Regions from separate parts of the Eubacterium sp. F2 genome, predicted to be linked through region 1. Evidence: predicted binding sites of a transcription regulator. Region 1 holds the regulator's gene; each other region holds the start of a gene.
What was found. The regulator HrcA, encoded in region 1, represses chaperone genes, less so after heat shock. The targets are predictions, from matches to a motif close to TGTTAGCACTCNNNNNNNNNGAGTGCTAACA.
Positions count from the first base shown of each region.

Region 1 (5,690 bases):
CCGCGCAGAAGGAAGCGGCTTATGTGGACAGACTGATTACGGAAATTCTGGGGCGGGGACGTGAACTTGCCGGCCGTTATACGGTGGACACGATGTTTATCGGCGGCGGGACGCCGAGCATTCTTCCGGCGGAATATATTTCCAGGCTGATCTCCTCTGTACAGGAAGCTTTTTGTCTGGAAAAGGGCGCGGAAATCACGATGGAATCAAACCCGGGCACGCTCTCGGAGGAAAAGCTGAAATGCCTGAGAGAGGCGGGGGTGAACCGGCTGTCCATCGGGCTGCAGTCGTTCGACAATCGAATCCTGAAAGCGATGGGGAGAATCCATACGGCGGAGGAATTTCTGAAGAGTTATGACATGGCGAGAAAGGCCGGATTCAGGAATGTGAACATCGATCTGATGTTTGATTTCCCGGGGCAGACGACGGCGCAGTGGGAAGATACAATGAAAAAGGCCCTTGCGCTGAGGCCGGAACATCTGTCGTTCTATGGGCTTCAGATTGAAGAGGGCACGCCTCTGTATGAGGATTATAAGATGGAACGGATTCCGGAGCTGGATGAACAGAAGGATGCAGAGATGTATTTCCGGGCCCTGGACCTGCTGGGAGACGCGGGATACCATCATTATGAGATCTCGAATGCCGCCCTGCCGGGTTACGAGTGCCGCCACAACCTGAAATACTGGAGATTTCAGGATTATCTGGGTGTGGGCGCGTCGGCGAGTTCCTTTCTGGACGGGGTGAGAATTACCGAATATCCGGGAAGCGAGCGGCATGTGAATACATTTTTGGAAAACTGCGGAGAGTATGTGTTTACGGCGCTCCGGACGGACGAGGGAGTCAGCCTGGAAAAGTTCAGGGAGCAGTTCGGAAAACCGCTCTGGGATGTGTTCTCTGACCGCAGAGAGGAGTTCGAGGAATATCAGTCGAGGGGGCTGGTCAGAGAAGAGAAAGGACGAATCCTTCTGACCCGGGAAGGGATTCCCGTCTCGAATGAAATCATGGCCCTGTTTGTTTAGGGGATGATTCTGCGAAATAAGCGCAGAAATCCCCCCTTCTTTTTATAGAAATTAGTGTTGACATTCTTTCTTTAGTGGGGTACATTATATATAGCAGTTAGCACTCTAAGAGTTGAGTGCTAACAAGCAAAAAAGGGGGAGATGAGATATGGAGCTGACAGAAAGAAAACTTAAGATCCTGCAGCAGATTATCGGCGATTATGTCAGGACTGCAGAGCCTGTCGGTTCGCGAACCCTTTCTAAGGAGTTCAATAATGCTTTCAGTCCGGCAACCATCAGAAATGAGATGAGTGACCTGGAAGAGATGGGTTACCTGACTCACCCGCACACATCTGCGGGCCGTGTGCCGTCGGACAAGGCATATCGCTGGTATGTGAACAACTCGATGGGAAAGGTCGAGATACCGCAGGAATCACAGAAAATGATCAAGGATACCCTGCACAGTGATATCGATGAACTTGATAAGACGATTCAGAGAGCAGCAGACCTGCTGTCAGAGATCACCAATCTGGCGGCATTTGCACTGAGTCCGGTGCAGGATGAAGACAGACTGAAGTTTGTAGATTTTCTGCCGGTTGATGAGCATACAGTCATTCTGATGACGGTTGCCGAGAGCGGAAAATCATCCAACGATCTGATCCATCTGGAGCAGCCGGTTTCGGATGAGGTGCTGAGGGTTCTGAGCAAGACACTGACCTATACTTACCGCGGGCGGCAGCTTACAGATTTCCTGAAGGATAATATCATTTCGGAATTCCAGGATGATATCGCCGCGATGAGTCCGCTGGCCAGAGATGTCATGCCGAACTTCATGCACACGCTTGAGAATCTGCTGAATGTAAGATTTTACATGGATGGTCTGAGTAATATCTTCGATCAGCCTGAATATACAGATCTGAAACGTGCAAAAAATTTCATTTCGCTGTTTGATAACCGGGATGAGCTGGTAAAAACATTGATGGACAGAGACAACGGCATGGTTGTCACCATTGGAGATGAGAACACGGATGAGGAACTGAAGGACTGCTCGCTGATTACAGCGACCTACCATGTGAACGGCCGTTTCGCCGGAAAGATCGGTGTCATCGGTCCGACAAGAATGAAATACGATGAAATCACTTCGATTGTCCAGTATCTTACGGATAACCTGAATGATGCATTTAAAATAGACGGAGGCGGTGAGGACGATAACAATGGATGAGGAGAAAATGAAAGAAGCAGAAGAAAAAGATCCGAAGCAGAATCAGAACGCCGAAGAGCAGGGCCCGGACACATCTGAGGAAAAGGCCGCTGAGACTTCTTCTGATGACGCGAAGAACGACGCTGATCAGAAAGAAGCGGAAAAAGAATCCGGAAAGTCTGATGAGCAGAAGGACGCGGATAAGAAAGATTCGGATGATGCAGATGATCAGAATGACAAGTATATCCGTCTGATGGCGGATTTCCAGAACTACAAGCGCAGAGTCGAAAAGGAGAAATCTGAGATTTATGATTACGCAAATCAGAAGATCCTGGCAGAACTGCTGACCGTCCTGGATAACTTCGAGCGTGCGCTTGCTCAGGAATGCGCCGATGAAGCGTATGAAAAGGGCATGAGCATGATCTTCAAGCAGTTCCGTGAAGTCCTGGAGAAATCCGGACTGGAAGAAATCGAAGCCCTGGGTAAGGATTTCGATCCGAACTTCCATCACGCAGTGATGACGGATAACAACGAGGACTATGAGTCCGGTCAGGTAACCGGCGTCCTGCAGAAAGGATACAAACTGCACGGAAAAGTCGTCCGTCCGGCAATGGTCAAGGTCAACCAGTAATGGCCCCTGCCGGAAAGAGAGTTCCGGCAGATAAACAAGCAAGCCCGGCCGAAAGGCCTGACTATATATGGATGTTCTCACCGGAAGATGAGACCCCGTCTTTTTAAGGGTTTTGGGAGAGAATTAATCAACAAGGAGGAATTTCGTTATGTCGAAAGTAATCGGAATAGATTTAGGAACAACGAACAGCTGTGTAGCAGTTCTGGAAGGTGGAGAGCCTACAGTAATTACTAACGCAGAAGGAAACAGAACAACACCGTCTGTAGTCGGATTCACCAAGAGCGGTGAGAGACTGGTCGGAGAAACAGCAAAGCGCCAGGCCGTTACCAACCCGGACAGAACTGTTTCTTCCATCAAGAGACATATGGGCGAGGATTATAAAGTAACGATTGACGGTAAGGATTACACACCGCAGGACATTTCCGCGATGATCCTGACCAAGCTGAAGAACGATGCAGAAGCTTATCTGGGCGAGAAGGTTACGGAAGCCGTTATCACTGTACCGGCTTACTTCTCTGATGCACAGAAGCAGGCAACCAAGGATGCCGGAAGAATCGCAGGACTTGATGTAAAGAGAATCATCAACGAGCCGACAGCAGCTTCCCTGGCATATGGACTTGATAAAGAGACCGGATCCCAGAAGATCCTGGTTTACGACCTGGGCGGCGGCACATTCGATGTCTCCGTACTGGAACTGGGTGACGGCGTATTCGAAGTACTGGCTACCAACGGTGATACACACCTGGGCGGCGATGACTTCGATAACGCAATCATGAACTACATGGCAGATACATTCGCTCAGGAGCACGGCGTTGACCTGCGTAAGGACAACATGGCTATGCAGAGACTGAAGGAGGCTGCCGAGAAGGCAAAGAAGGAACTGTCTTCTGCACAGACCACCAACATCAACCTGCCGTTCATTACGGTAACTGCTGAGGGTCCGCTGCATCTGGATATGGAGCTCACAAGAGCTAAGTTCAACCAGCTGACTTCTGACCTGGTTCAGAGAACCATTCCGCCTACACGCAAGGCACTGCAGGATGCAGGAATTACCGCTTCCGAACTGTCTAAGATCGTTCTGGTCGGTGGTTCTTCCAGAATCCCGGCTGTTCAGGAAGCCGTTAAGAATGAAACCGGCAAGGAGCCTTTCAAGGGCATCAATCCGGATGAGTGCGTAGCAATCGGAGCTGCTATTCAGGCCGGAGTTCTGACTGGTGAAGTTAACGACGTCCTGCTGCTGGATGTCACTCCGCTGTCTCTGTCCATCGAGACACTGGGTGGTGTGGCAACCAAGCTGATTGAAAGAAATACAACCATTCCTACAAAGAAGAGCCAGATCTTCTCCACCGCTGCGGATAACCAGACTGCCGTAGACATTCACGTCATGCAGGGTGAGCGTGAGATGGCTGCCGATAACATCACACTGGGCAGATTCCAGCTGACAGGCATTGCACCGGCTCCGCGTGGGGTACCGCAGATCGAGGTTACTTTCGACATCGATGCCAACGGTATCGTACATGTAAGCGCTAAGGATCTGGGAACAGGAAAAGAGCAGGCAATCACCATTACCTCCTCCACAAACCTGTCCGAGGATGAGATCAATAAGAAGGTCAAGGAAGCACAGCAGTACGAGGCTGAGGATAAGAAGAAGAAGGCCGCTGTTGAAGAGCAGAACAAAGCTGAGAATATGATTTATCAGTGCGACAACGTCATCAAGGAAGCAGGAGACAAGATCTCTGATGCTGACAAGAGCGCTCTGGAAGCTGCAAAGAATGACCTGCAGTCTGCACTGAATGCCAATAACCCGGACGATGTCAAGGCAAAGGAAGACGCCCTGATGTCCAAGCTGAATGAAGTTTCCACAAAGCTGTATCAGCAGGCAGGTCCGCAGCAGGGTCAGCCGGGAGCTGGTGCTGGCGCAGGTGCAGCAGGTGCAGGCCCGAACATGGGTGCTAACCCTGGCGCAGGCGCAGCAGGCGGAAACGCAGGCAGTGCCGGAAACAGCGGAAATTCCGGAAATGACGACAACGTAGTTGATGCAGACTACACAGTCGTTGACGACGATAAATAATGTCTGATTAACAAGTCCCTGTCGGACGAGCAGACACGCAAAAATATAGCGGCGAATGCAAGATCAGTCCGGCCGGGAATTTCCCGGTCGGATTGATGTGTAATCAGCTGCGAGAAGGTGAGAAGAGGTATGGCAGAAAAGAAAAGGGATTATTATGAGGTTCTGGGCCTGAAAAAAGGCGCCAGCGAGGAAGAAATCAAAAAGGCCTTCCGAAAAATGGCGCTGAAGTATCATCCTGACCGCAACCCGGGTGACAAGTCTGCGGAAGAGAAATTCAAAGAGGTCAATGAAGCATATACCGTTCTGTCAGACCCGGATAAGAAGAGAAAGTACGATCAGTTCGGTTTTGCCGGAGTTGATCCGAATGCCGGATTTGGCGGCGCCGGCGGCGGTGCAGGCGGATTCGGTGGATTCAACGCCAGTGACTTCGGTGGATTTGGAGATATTTTTAACGATTTCTTCGGCGGCGGATTCGGTGGTTTCGGCGGCAGCGGAAGCCGTTCTCAGGCCAATGCGCCGAGAAAGGGTGCGGATCTTCAGGAGCGCCTGACCATTACCTTTGAAGAGGCGGCCTTCGGCGTCAAGAAGACCATCCAGCTGAATAAAAACGTATCCTGCAAGAAGTGCGGAGGAACCGGAGCTGCGCCTGGCACGAGCAAGCACAAGTGTACGCGCTGCAATGGAACCGGTATGTACACCCGCGTACAGAGAACCCCTCTCGGACAGTTCCAGAGCAGTTCTCCGTGCCCGGACTGCGGAGGAACCGGAGAAATTATCGATACGCCGTGC
Region 1 is NZ_CP176393.1:181,314-187,003, reverse strand. Features, by position in the region: gene hemW (radical SAM family heme chaperone HemW) at 1-1,019, shown strand, start outside; gene hrcA (heat-inducible transcriptional repressor HrcA) at 1,168-2,220, shown strand; gene grpE (nucleotide exchange factor GrpE) at 2,228-2,830, shown strand; gene dnaK (molecular chaperone DnaK) at 2,979-4,901, shown strand; gene dnaJ (molecular chaperone DnaJ) at 5,031-5,690, shown strand, end outside.

Region 2 (5,690 bases), 1.0 Mb from region 1:
AATCGAATCTTTTACTGCTTCCGGCGGATACAGGTTCGGGTTGCCCAGGCTGAAATCGTAGACATTCTCCTCACCGTAAATTGCAGCCATCTGCTTTCCCTTTTCAAACATCGCTCTGACTGCGGAATTGCCCTGCACCAGCGGAATCATTGAATTTGCAATCATTCTTTTACCTCCATTTTCACATTCTTCACTATATATCCGATATATTTCTTCTATTATATAGTATACGATATCTTAATATCTCCCTGCACAGTAATAGTTGACAAAAATCAATGCGCAAGGAAAAAGCTAGTCCTCATAAACCGGATTCTGCACGTCCACCATACCGGTGTGAACGGTTCCGCCGAAATACTTCTTAAGAAGGTCTGCCAGCTCGTCTCTGGCGGCTTCTACCTGCTCCCTGTTGAAGTCGGAGAATCCGTCGATCGGGAACTGGATGGCGGTGGTGTCTTCCGTAATTTCTCCGATCTGGCTCTGGCGCCAGGTCCAGCGGCGGGTGCGGACCTGATTTCCGGAGGCGTAGACGACCTCCCCATCCTTCGGGTTGTCCGGCTCTGTCGAACCAAACGGGATAAAAACGTCCCCTTCTCTGGTGTAGCGGACCATCAGCGCATCCTCAATCGTTCCATTGTCATGGGCGCCGATCGGGAGACGATACTTCAGGGAAACCGCATTTCCCAGGTCAACTGCCGGGTTGATATGCGGCATTCCCTTTCCTTTGGAGATACGGTCAATCAGTGCCTCGATTGAGCACATGTAACGGTTCGGATTGATGCCGATCTTGCGGAAGGCCTCGCGGTAAGGCTGGACCTCGTCCGCCTTCTTGGCCTTGATGCCTTCAAAGGCGCTGCTGCATTCGCTGACCGCATTGCTGAGCAGTTCCTCGATTTCCCCATTTTCTCCGTGATTGTCAATTCCGTCTACCGTAACGATTCCAACGATATATTCCGGCAGAAGCTTGAATACTTCCTTCTCAACCTCAAATTTCAATGTCTGCCCTCCACAAAACTCCTGTTTTTCTTGTAATATCAACCAACTTTTCTTATCTTTTATCTTAACATATAGATGTAGAGTTTCAAGGAAAAGCCGATATTGTGAAATTAATAACCCACTTTTCTCTCTGTAGTTATCGTGGACGATCACCATTTCCAGCGCCACAGCAGCGATATCTTTCTGCCGGATGAGTAAAGCTCTCCATTTCAGAAGCTGAATCCCGCCGTCTGCTTATCCCGGCCATCAAATATGATGCTTTATTTCTCAATCGTACTTGTGATTTCCCATCAACCTGCGACAGATCCAGAATAAGATCTGGAAATCATTGGAATAATTTAAATTCAAAAACCGCAGAATTCCAACGTTTTACAGCGATTCTCTCCAGAATACCCAAATTTTTTTAAAATTTTTAGCACTCACATGTTGACAGTGCTAACAAAATGAGTATAATAAGAATTGTCAAAGGGATAGAGATTAGAGAGTAGATGGAAACATTCCGGAAGGATGAAAATCCGGAAGGGGTGTGAACATAAAAGGAGGTTTTCGTTATGATGTTACCGAGCATTTTCAGAAATGGATTCTTTGATGATTTTGATGATTTCATAGACTGGCCGACCGTCAGCACCGATACGACACTGATGAAGAGCGACGTAAAGGACGCCGGAGACCACTATGAACTGATGATGGATCTGCCAGGATTCAAGAAAGAAGATGTAAAGCTGCAGCTGAAGAACGGAGTACTGAGTTTTGAAGCTACAACCAATAAGAACAATGATAAAAAGGATGATAACGGTAAGTACCTGCGCCGCGAGCGTTTCCAGGGCACCTGCTCCAGAAGCTTCTACGTCGGCAAGAATATTACCGAAAACGACATCAAGGCAAAGTTCGACAATGGTGTTCTGACCGTCTGCATTCCAAAGCCGGAGCAGAAACCTCAGGTTGAACAGAACCACTTCATTCAGATCGAAGGTTAATCCCCTCGCATGAAGATGAAGATATAGATAAATTTGATAACAGCCGCCAGATCCGGACATCCGGATCAGCGGACTGCATATAGATCAGGCTTTTCCTAAAGCCATCATTCAGGATCGATATTTTCGACATTACATAGATTCCTAAAGCAATCACGTCCGGTGCTGCAAGTTGACGCGGTACCGGCTTGTAGATCTGCTCATTAGACGATCGCAAGGTTCCCGGGTACCCGTCCGGCGCTTCAGCGCCGTGAAAGGGTGGGGTTCTTATTATAGATTCAGCTTAGCACTCTCAGGTACACAGTGCTAAATCCACTGAAAACAGCTGAGAGTTCCGGCTGAGCAACAGCGCAGGCTGTATAAACACGAGTAAAGAATTAAGGAGGTTTTCATTATGTTGTTCCCAAGCGTATTCAGAGATAATTTATTTAACGATTTTAATGATATCATGGACTGGCCAACCGTCAGTACCGATCCGACACTGATGAAGAGTGACGTAAAAGACGCCGGTGATCATTATGAGCTGACGATGGATCTGCCGGGATTCAGCAAGGATAATGTAAAGCTCCAGCTGAAAGACGGAGTCCTGAACTTCCAGGCCTCTACAAGCAAGAGTAATGACGAGAAAGATGAGGACGGAAAGTATCTGCGCCGCGAGCGCTTCCAGGGCAGCTGCTCCAGAAGCTTCTACGTCGGCAAAGATGTAAAAGAAGAGGATATCAAGGCGAAATTCGATAATGGTGTTCTGACCGTCTGTGTTCCTAAGAAGGAAGACAAGCCAGAAGTCGAGGACAATCACCTCATTCAGATCGAGGGTTAATCCCCTCTTTCTGACCCCGGTCCCGGCAAAAGCCAATACGCCGGGGACCGGATGATCAATCAATGAGCTTTTCCAGGCAATACCAATAAACCAATCCAACCAATATTCAAACACTCACTTACAATTCTAAAAGAAAAAGAGCTCCGGATTCTGTCAGTCCGGAACTCTTTTTTATCTTACCGCCGCTCCTCCCGGAACGCAGATATCCTCCTCTTCCTTTCCGACTACGAACTGCGCGATCAGGAAAGCAATCAGATACAGACCCGCAAGAACGATGATGACATTCTCATAGGACCCTGTCAGACGGAGAATCAGTGCCGTGAGCTGGTTTCCGGAAAGTCCCGCAAAGGCCCATGCGGACAGCGCCACGCCGTGAATCGTGCTGATGTTCTTCATGCCGAAACGGCTGGACAAAAGCGCAGGCAGTGTGCTGAATCCCCCGCCGTATCCGGCGTTCACCACAAGAAGCAGGATAAATACGATGACCATAATTCCTTTAGAAACAGCAGAAACAGAAAATGCCAGAAGCGCCGCACCGATGCACAGCAGGAAAATCGCTTTATACACAGAATTCCTGTCCTTCAGATGATCGCTGAAGCTGGAAAATCCGATTCGGCCCAGAGCATTGGACGCCGCGGTCAGAGACTGAACGACGCTGATCGCCGCCATTCCGAATCCTGCCAGCTGCAGAATCGGCTTCTCATAAGAAATCAGGGCCAGTCCGCAGGTGATGTTGATGTAAAACATCAGCCAGATGCCCGCATAGGTTTTATTCTTAAAGAAACGCAGGCGATTGACATGGCTCTTTACCCTCGGCTCAATCCAGCCCTCCGGTTTTTTCAGGAGAAAATGACCGAGCATCATCATCAGGAAATACACGCCTGTCAGGACAAAAAACATATTCGCAAGGCCGATCTTCCCCTGTAACGTGTTCATGACCGGGCTTGCAATTGCCTTTGCCAGGCCGAATCCCATAATGGAAATTCCGGTTCCCAGGCCCGGATTATCCTTAAACCAGAGCATCAGAGTCTTTACCGGCGTAAGATAGCCGATTCCCAGACCGATTCCCATAATGCATCCATAACACAGGAAAATTCCGGCTGTTGTCAGTCCCCTTCCCAGCATACTGGAATAGCGGATGCAGAGTCCCGTTCCCGCCATGCCGGCAGTAAAACAGAGGCAGGCGATCAGGCTTGCCTTGTGAATGTTTCTTTCAATAAATGGGCCTGCAAAAGCGGCAGACATGCCGAGAAAAAAGATTGCCAGACTGAAGGCAAATCCGATCAGTGCCGGAGAAGTGCCGATCCGTTCCGCCAGAGCGCCGCTGAAGGACGACCAGCAGTAGACAGTTCCGATGCTGCAGTGAATCAGCAGAGCCGGAACCGCTGCGCGCATCCATTTGTTTTCGATAAGTTTCATCATGTCATGACCTCCGAATCTTCCAGGTACATGACAGAATGCCTCGTACCTGAACATAAGGTTGGGGTGTCTTCCTGTTTTCCCTGAACATCGGAATAATTGCAGAAAACGAAACTGCCGTACAGAGGAAGTCATCCCCCATATCCATTTCAGAGAATAAAAAAAACAACCCATTGAATTGAGCTGCCCAGGCGGTCGGCATGTATAAATCTGCAGCGCACCGTGTTCTTTCACGTGATCCGCCAGCGCTGCGGACAGATTTTCATTCCGGTATTTCTCTCTGGACGACATTCCGTCCGGAAAGATAAAACCGATATCTAGAGAATAGCGTATTTGCTTCTTCCGGTCAAGAGGGAAAATAACGAGATACTGTCAATCGCTGATGGGAGTTTTCGTTGACAGGTCTCCAAGTTGTTTGGTGATCTGTACGCAGCATGGTAATAAATTACACTATTTCTCATTCCAGGCACTGACCTGCTCTCTCAGCCAGCCGCACCATTGATTCACACCCTCTCCGGTTTTGGCGTTGATCGGAATGATTTTCAGTTTTGGATTTCTCATATGCGCGTATTTTCTAACCTTATCCATATCGAAGTCGAAATACGGCAGTACGTCAATCTTATTCATTACCAGAACATCGCAGACGGCGATGCAGAGGCTGCCATTGCCATTTACAAACGGGAAGCCGAGATATTCATCAAGCGTCTGTAACCCGGAATCACAGCCATCGTTACGCACTAAATATTGAACCAAAACAAATACACCATACCTTTCCTGTTTTGGTTGACCAAACAACCTTTTGGTGATATATTTGAATCAGAAAACAAAATAGCAAGAAACCGATGAGGCGAAGAAAAGATAATTATGCTCCTACAGAGAGTCTGCGAAGCTGAAATGCAGATGGAAAACAGGTTATGCAATATGGATCGCTGAGGGCGCGGTCAAAGGCCGGAAGAAGGTGTTCATCAGAATGAACTTTTCCCCCGTCTGAGTATTCCGCGACGTAAGGCACACGTCAGCTGCCAGGAATATGATGGTATTCCCCAGAGTGCGCATTATGCGAAGCAAGGTGGCATCGCGGATGATTGAAGATTATTCGTCCTTGGCAGATTAAAATGATTATCTGCCAGGGGCTTTTTTCTTGCCAGGGTAAATTTTGCCGCTGAATGGGGTCTTTAGGAAAGGAAACCAGATTGAACATTACGCCTAGTCTTGATGAAATTAAAAAGATTGCTGCAGAGGGAAAATATGATATCGCGCCGGTCATGGGAGAAATGCTCTCGGATATGGCGACGCCGGTTCAGGTCATGCGGAAAATGCTGAATATTTCCGAACACTGCTACATGCTGGAGAGCGCAGAGGACAACAAACAGTGGGGCCGCTACTCCTTCCTCGGATGTGAGCCGAAAAGCGCGATCAGCGCAGTGAACGGTGTGCTGAAAATCGACGACCTGACCATTGAGAACGCGGATCCGAGAAAATAC
Region 2 is NZ_CP176393.1:1,194,788-1,200,477, reverse strand. Features, by position in the region: gene ACI77B_RS05015 (pyridoxal phosphate-dependent aminotransferase) at 1-165, opposite strand, end outside; gene ACI77B_RS05010 (B3/B4 domain-containing protein) at 292-993, opposite strand; gene ACI77B_RS05005 (Hsp20/alpha crystallin family protein) at 1,545-1,970, shown strand; gene ACI77B_RS05000 (Hsp20/alpha crystallin family protein) at 2,362-2,787, shown strand; gene ACI77B_RS04995 (OFA family MFS transporter) at 2,959-4,209, opposite strand; ZMP/ZTP riboswitch at 4,385-4,463, opposite strand; gene ACI77B_RS04990 (hypothetical protein) at 4,657-4,959, opposite strand; gene trpE (anthranilate synthase component I) at 5,400-5,690, shown strand, end outside.
Region 2: a site for HrcA is predicted at 1,404-1,434, ahead of ACI77B_RS05005 (Hsp20/alpha crystallin family protein). Genes of this name have one in related genera too.

Region 3 (5,690 bases), 1.1 Mb from region 1:
TTTTGTCATGTTCGCCATTACCATTCTCATGCGTGTGAGCGTTCCGAACGCCACAACCATGATCTTCAGCGGCGGCATCCGCAACATTTCAGTCGGAGCTGTTCTGGCAGCGCAGTATTTTCCGGGCGGCGCAATCTTCCCGGTTCTGGTGGGAACCCTCTTCCAGCAGATGCTGGCAGGAATCCTGGGGCACAGATTCGGCAAAATTCTCCGGGAAAGAAGCCGGAAGGAATTGAGAGCTGCATCGGCGGATAAAAGAGAATCGTAACGGAAATCCTCCTGGCTTCCTTGTGAAAAAACTAACAGTTGAGAGAAAAAATACGCGTTTTGTATTTTACGCGTATTTTTTTGTGTGTTAAAAACTCGTCAATCACTTAAAACGGCTAGATTTCATCAGTTGAACAAAGAATAAAAAGATTTCGTTAATAAAATATCAATTGTTTCAAAATCAATACAATGATGTATAATATAGACAAGGGAAATGTTCATGAACGTAAACAAAACTTAGAAATTTCTCCGGAACGATGTTCCGGAATCCGATAGAAGGGAGATGTCAGAGATGAGAATGAAGAAGGTTGTAGTAGCAGGCGGCGGTGTCCTGGGAAGTCAGATTGCTTATCAGAGTGCATATAAGGGATACGATGTCACGATCTGGCTGAGAAGTGAAGGCTCCATTGAGAGGGCACGTCCAAAGCTGGAGCATCTTCGCAAGGTTTACCAGGAGACACTGGAAGAGCAGAAGAAACTCATCGGACAGCCTCTTGGACCGAAACTGTATGCCAGAGGCCTGATCGATGATTTCAGCAAGGCAACGCCGGAAAGCATTGATGCGCTGAAACAGCAGGCGGAAGCAGCCTATGCAGATCTCCGTCTGGAAACAGATCTCGCGAAAGCCGTCCGCGGAGCGGATATTGTCATTGAAGCTATGGCAGAGAACCCGCAGCAGAAGAAAGATTTCTATGAACGTCTGGCTCCGCTTCTCTCGAAAAAGACTATCCTCTGCACCAATTCCTCCACCCTGCTCCCAAGCATGTTTGCAGAGGATACCGGCAGGCCGGAGAAATTCCTTGCCCTTCATTTTGCCAATGAAATCTGGAAGAACAACACGGCAGAAGTCATGGGGCATCCGGGAACTGATCCGGAAGTTTACCAGCGTGTCGTAGAGTTTGCAGCAAGTATCGGCATGATTCCGCTTCAGCTCCATAAAGAGCAGCCGGGATACATCCTGAACAGCCTGCTTGTTCCTTTCCTGAATGCGGCAGAAGAACTCCTGGTAAAGGGAGTCGCTGATCCGGAAACAATCGATAAGACCTGGCAGCTGGGAACAGGCGCGCCGGTAGGACCGTTCCGCATCCTGGATGTTGTCGGACTGCAGACGGCATATAATATTGTAAGCAATGCGCCGGACGCAACCGAGCCGGGAACCATGAGCAACCGGATCGCAAAACTGCTGGAGTCCTATATCCAGCAGGGAAAGACCGGAATGAATGCCGGCGAGGGATTCTATAAGTATCAGTAAGCCCCTGGTCCCGGAAGGGACTGTAAAGCGATCAGCGATGCTTCCGGCATTGGGGCGGCCGGATGGAATGGAGAGATTACCGGTTCAGCCGGGATCTACTATATTCAACTGAATCAATCGAATGCGGAATGCCGTCAGCGGGATGATCCCCTGGCGGTTTTCCTTTTGTTCAAAAAATATTAGCACTCTATCGAAATGAGTGCCAAAAAAGTCTTTACTTCTGGAATGGAGTGGGTATAATGAAAGCAGAGAGCAGAAAAAACGAGGCAGAAGCTCCGCGGAACTGCGCTTGAGTAATTAAAGAGGTGAAGGATAATGAAGGTTGAGAGGTATACGCAGAAACTGCAGGAGGCAGTAGAATCGGCACGGCAGCTGGCACTGGAATACGGCCAGCAGGAACTGATGCCGGAACATGTTCATCTGGCTCTGCTGCAGGACGAGCAGGGGACGGTCGACCGCATTCTGAAGAACATGAATGTGGATGTGACGGCCATGCAGAGCAGTCTCGGCGCTGAACTGAATAAAATGCCGAAGGTGTCCGGAAACGCGGATAATGTCTATCTGGGACGCCGCAGCGATCAGCTGTTTACGAAGGCGGAGAACCTTGCGTTTAAGAAGTTTAAGGATGAGTATGTCAGTACGGAGCATGTGTATCTGATTCTGCTTGAGGAGCACGGCACACCGTCCGCGCAGATTCTTCAGCAGTATGGTGTGACAAAGGATAACTTCCTCAAGGAGCTGATGAAGGTCCGCGGAAACCAGAGAATCACCAGCAACACGCCGGAGGACAGCTACGATGCGCTGGAGAAATACGGACGCGATCTGGTGGACCTGGCAAAGGAGAACAAGCTGGATCCGGTCATCGGAAGGGATAAGGAAATCCGTGAAATGGTCCAGATCCTGTCCAGAAGAACCAAGAATAACCCGGTGCTGATCGGTGAGCCGGGTGTTGGTAAGACCGCCGTTGTAGAAGGCCTGGCCCAGAGAATTTACGAGGGCAATGTGCCGGATACACTGAAAGATAAGACGATTTTTGAGCTGGATATGGGTTCACTGATTGCGGGCGCCAAGTACAGAGGTGAATTCGAGGAGCGTCTGAAGGCGGTTCTGAAGGAAATTGAGAAATCGGAGGGACGGATTATTCTGTTCATCGATGAGATTCATACCATCGTCGGCGCCGGAAAGACGGAAGGATCCATGGATGCCGGCAACATGCTGAAGCCGAAGCTGGCAAGAGGCGAGCTGCACTGCATCGGCGCGACGACGCTGGATGAGTACAGAAAGTACATGGAAAAGGATAAGGCGCTGGAGCGTCGTTTCCAGAAGGTCATGATCGGAGAGCCGACGGTAGAAGATACCATTGCAATCCTGAGAGGACTGAAAGACAGTTTTGAGATTTACCACAAGGGCGTCAGAATCACGGATGACGCGCTGATTGCCTGCGCGAAACTGTCTGACCGCTATATCACAGACCGCTTCCTGCCGGACAAGGCCATCGACCTCATGGATGAGGCTGCCGCCAGAATCCGTACAGAAATTGACAGTGAGCCGAGAGAGCTGGAAGAGATCAAGGGCCGTATCGCGGAACTGAACATCGCTAAGAGTTCCCTGAAGAAGGAAGATACCAGAAGTGCGAAGAACCGTCTGGAGAAACTGAATCAGGAACTGGCTGATCTGGAAGATCAGAAGAAGGCCATCACCGCCCAGTGGAGCGGCGAGCGTTCTGTTGCCGACCAGATCAAGAGCGTGAAGGAACAGCTGGATCAGGCACAGCACCAGAGTGAAGAGGCACAGAGAAGAAGTGACTGGGATCAGGTCGGAAAACTGGTCAACGGCACCATTCCTGAACTGAAAGCCCAGCTGAAAGAGCTGCAGGACAAGGTTGCGAACAGCAAGGACAGCCAGCTTCTGAAGATGGAAGTCGGCGAGAACGAGATTGCGGAAATCGTTGCAGACCGTACCGGAATTCCGGTTTCCAAGCTGGTCGAGACCGAGAGAAACAAGCTGCTGCATCTTCCGGAAATCCTGCATAAGAGAGTCATCGGTCAGGATGAAGGAATTGAAGCGGTTTCCGAGGCCATCCTGAGAGCCCGTGCCGGCCTGAAGAATTCCAACCGCCCGATCGGTTCCTTCATTTTCATGGGGCCAACCGGAGTCGGCAAAACAGAACTGGCCAAGGCACTGACGGAAGCTTTGTTCGACGATGAGAAGAACATGATCCGTATCGATATGTCCGAGTACATGGAAAAGTACAGCGTCTCCAGACTGATCGGAGCGCCTCCGGGGTATGTCGGCTATGATGAAGGCGGTCAGCTGACCGAAGCCGTCCGCAGACGTCCTTACAGTGTCGTTCTGTTCGATGAGATTGAAAAGGCACATCCGGATGTCTTCAACCTGCTGCTGCAGCTGCTGGACGATGGCCGCCTGACAGACAACCAGGGCAGAACCATTGACTTCAAGAACACGGTGATCATCATGACCTCCAATGTCGGAAGCCAGGAACTGCTGAACAACATCAACCAGGATGGAACCATCGACCCTGAGGTAAAGGAACGGGTAACCGGAATGCTGCATCAGTACTTCAAGCCGGAGTTCCTGAACCGTATCGACGACATCGTCGTATTCAGCCCTCTGACCGAGAAGCAGATCGGCGGCATCATCGATCTGAACCTGAAGGAACTGGAGGATCACCTGGCAGAGCGGGAAATCCATCTGGAGCTTACCGGAAACGCACGCAGATTCATTGCACATGAATCCTACGATCCGAACTACGGTGCCCGTCCGGTCAGAAGGTATCTGCAGAAGCACGTTGAGAATGAGCTGGCAAAGCTGATCATTTCCGGTGATGTGATCGACGGAAGCCAGATCACGATCGATGAAGAAGGCGGAAAGCTGACCTTCAATGTACTGGATCCTGTGAATGAAGAATAAATCTTCTGACCTGTATACACAGATCTGAAGAAAACTTAAAAGGGAAAAAGAAAAAATTAATTTGTAATTCCCTTTGAAATGGATATAATATTGGTGTAGGGCCTTTTGCCCGACCATTAAAAAAGCTGGAGAATGAGGCTGCCGCCAGGCGGTCTCATTTTTCTTTTGTTTTCCGGACAGGGAAAAGCCGTTTCCCGGCACAGAGAATGCGGCGGAAAACGGCCTTGTTTTTCTACGGTTCAATGGGCTTTGGACGATACTGTTCTGCTATTAGTTTACCGGAAGCATCTTCGCAAAAACAACGGCTCTGGCGTTGTGATATTCATAGGTGCAGGTGCTGAGCATGACGATGTGATCTTCTGCGGAGACCTTTACATTCGTATGCAGTACGGTCTTCTTCTGGATCCAGTTCAGATATTCCTGTTTATCCCTTTTTGTTTTGAAATTGAATTGATATCGCGGGCTGGAGGCAGGAATGGTTGCGGCTGCAAAAATTTTCAGCTTATAGTTCCCGTCCGGGGTGTAAAGCATCATGTCCGGATGCCGGGAATAATAGGAAGCCTTTCTGTAATCGGCGATGTGCCAGAACATGCTGTGGTCTTTCATCCGGTGGCCGTAGATGACGGTAAGAAAATCCTGAAAGGGGTGTTTATTTCGGAAGTCGATGAAGAGGCTTCCTTTGACATTCCATTTTCCGCTGATCAGGCGGTAAAGATAATACTGGTTGTCATCTGCCTGGGCAACCGGGTAGTTAATGACCGTTCCGTCCTGTTTCAGCCAGGCTTTGATATCCTTATATTTCTTCTGCAGAACCGCCCAGTCCGGGGAATCGGATTTTCCCGCGCTGCTGCCGTCTGTTCCCGCCGTTTTCTGGATCTGTTCATAGGCCTTTGTACCTGTGTGGTAGCGGTACCAGGCCCGGCCGAGCTGGATGCCGCTGACGGCCATCACGACCAGCAGAACGATGATCAGGATGTTCAGAAATACTTTCCCGGAGCGGCCTTGTTTATTCTTCCTTTGTCTGTTCATCGCTGTTCCACGCTCCCTGAGACGGAAGCTCCGGATTCTGCCTGTTCATGTGCAGGGGAAGCAGCATGGTTCCTTTCTGCCCCGAGCTGAAGGTGGTTCCTCATGGCCAGTGAACTTGCCGCCGGATCATGGGTCATGATCGCGCTGTAAATGGCACGGTGCTCCAGAAGGATATCGTTCAGGCTCTCCAGGGTGTACTGGTCCGGCGCCG
Region 3 is NZ_CP176393.1:1,493,955-1,499,644, forward strand. Features, by position in the region: gene ACI77B_RS06295 (bile acid:sodium symporter family protein) at 1-268, shown strand, start outside; gene ACI77B_RS06300 (3-hydroxyacyl-CoA dehydrogenase) at 560-1,519, shown strand; gene clpB (ATP-dependent chaperone ClpB) at 1,835-4,450, shown strand; gene srtB (class B sortase) at 4,721-5,479, opposite strand; gene ACI77B_RS06315 (GntR family transcriptional regulator) at 5,476-5,690, opposite strand, start outside.
Region 3: a site for HrcA is predicted at 1,697-1,727, ahead of clpB (ATP-dependent chaperone ClpB). Genes of this name have one in related genera too.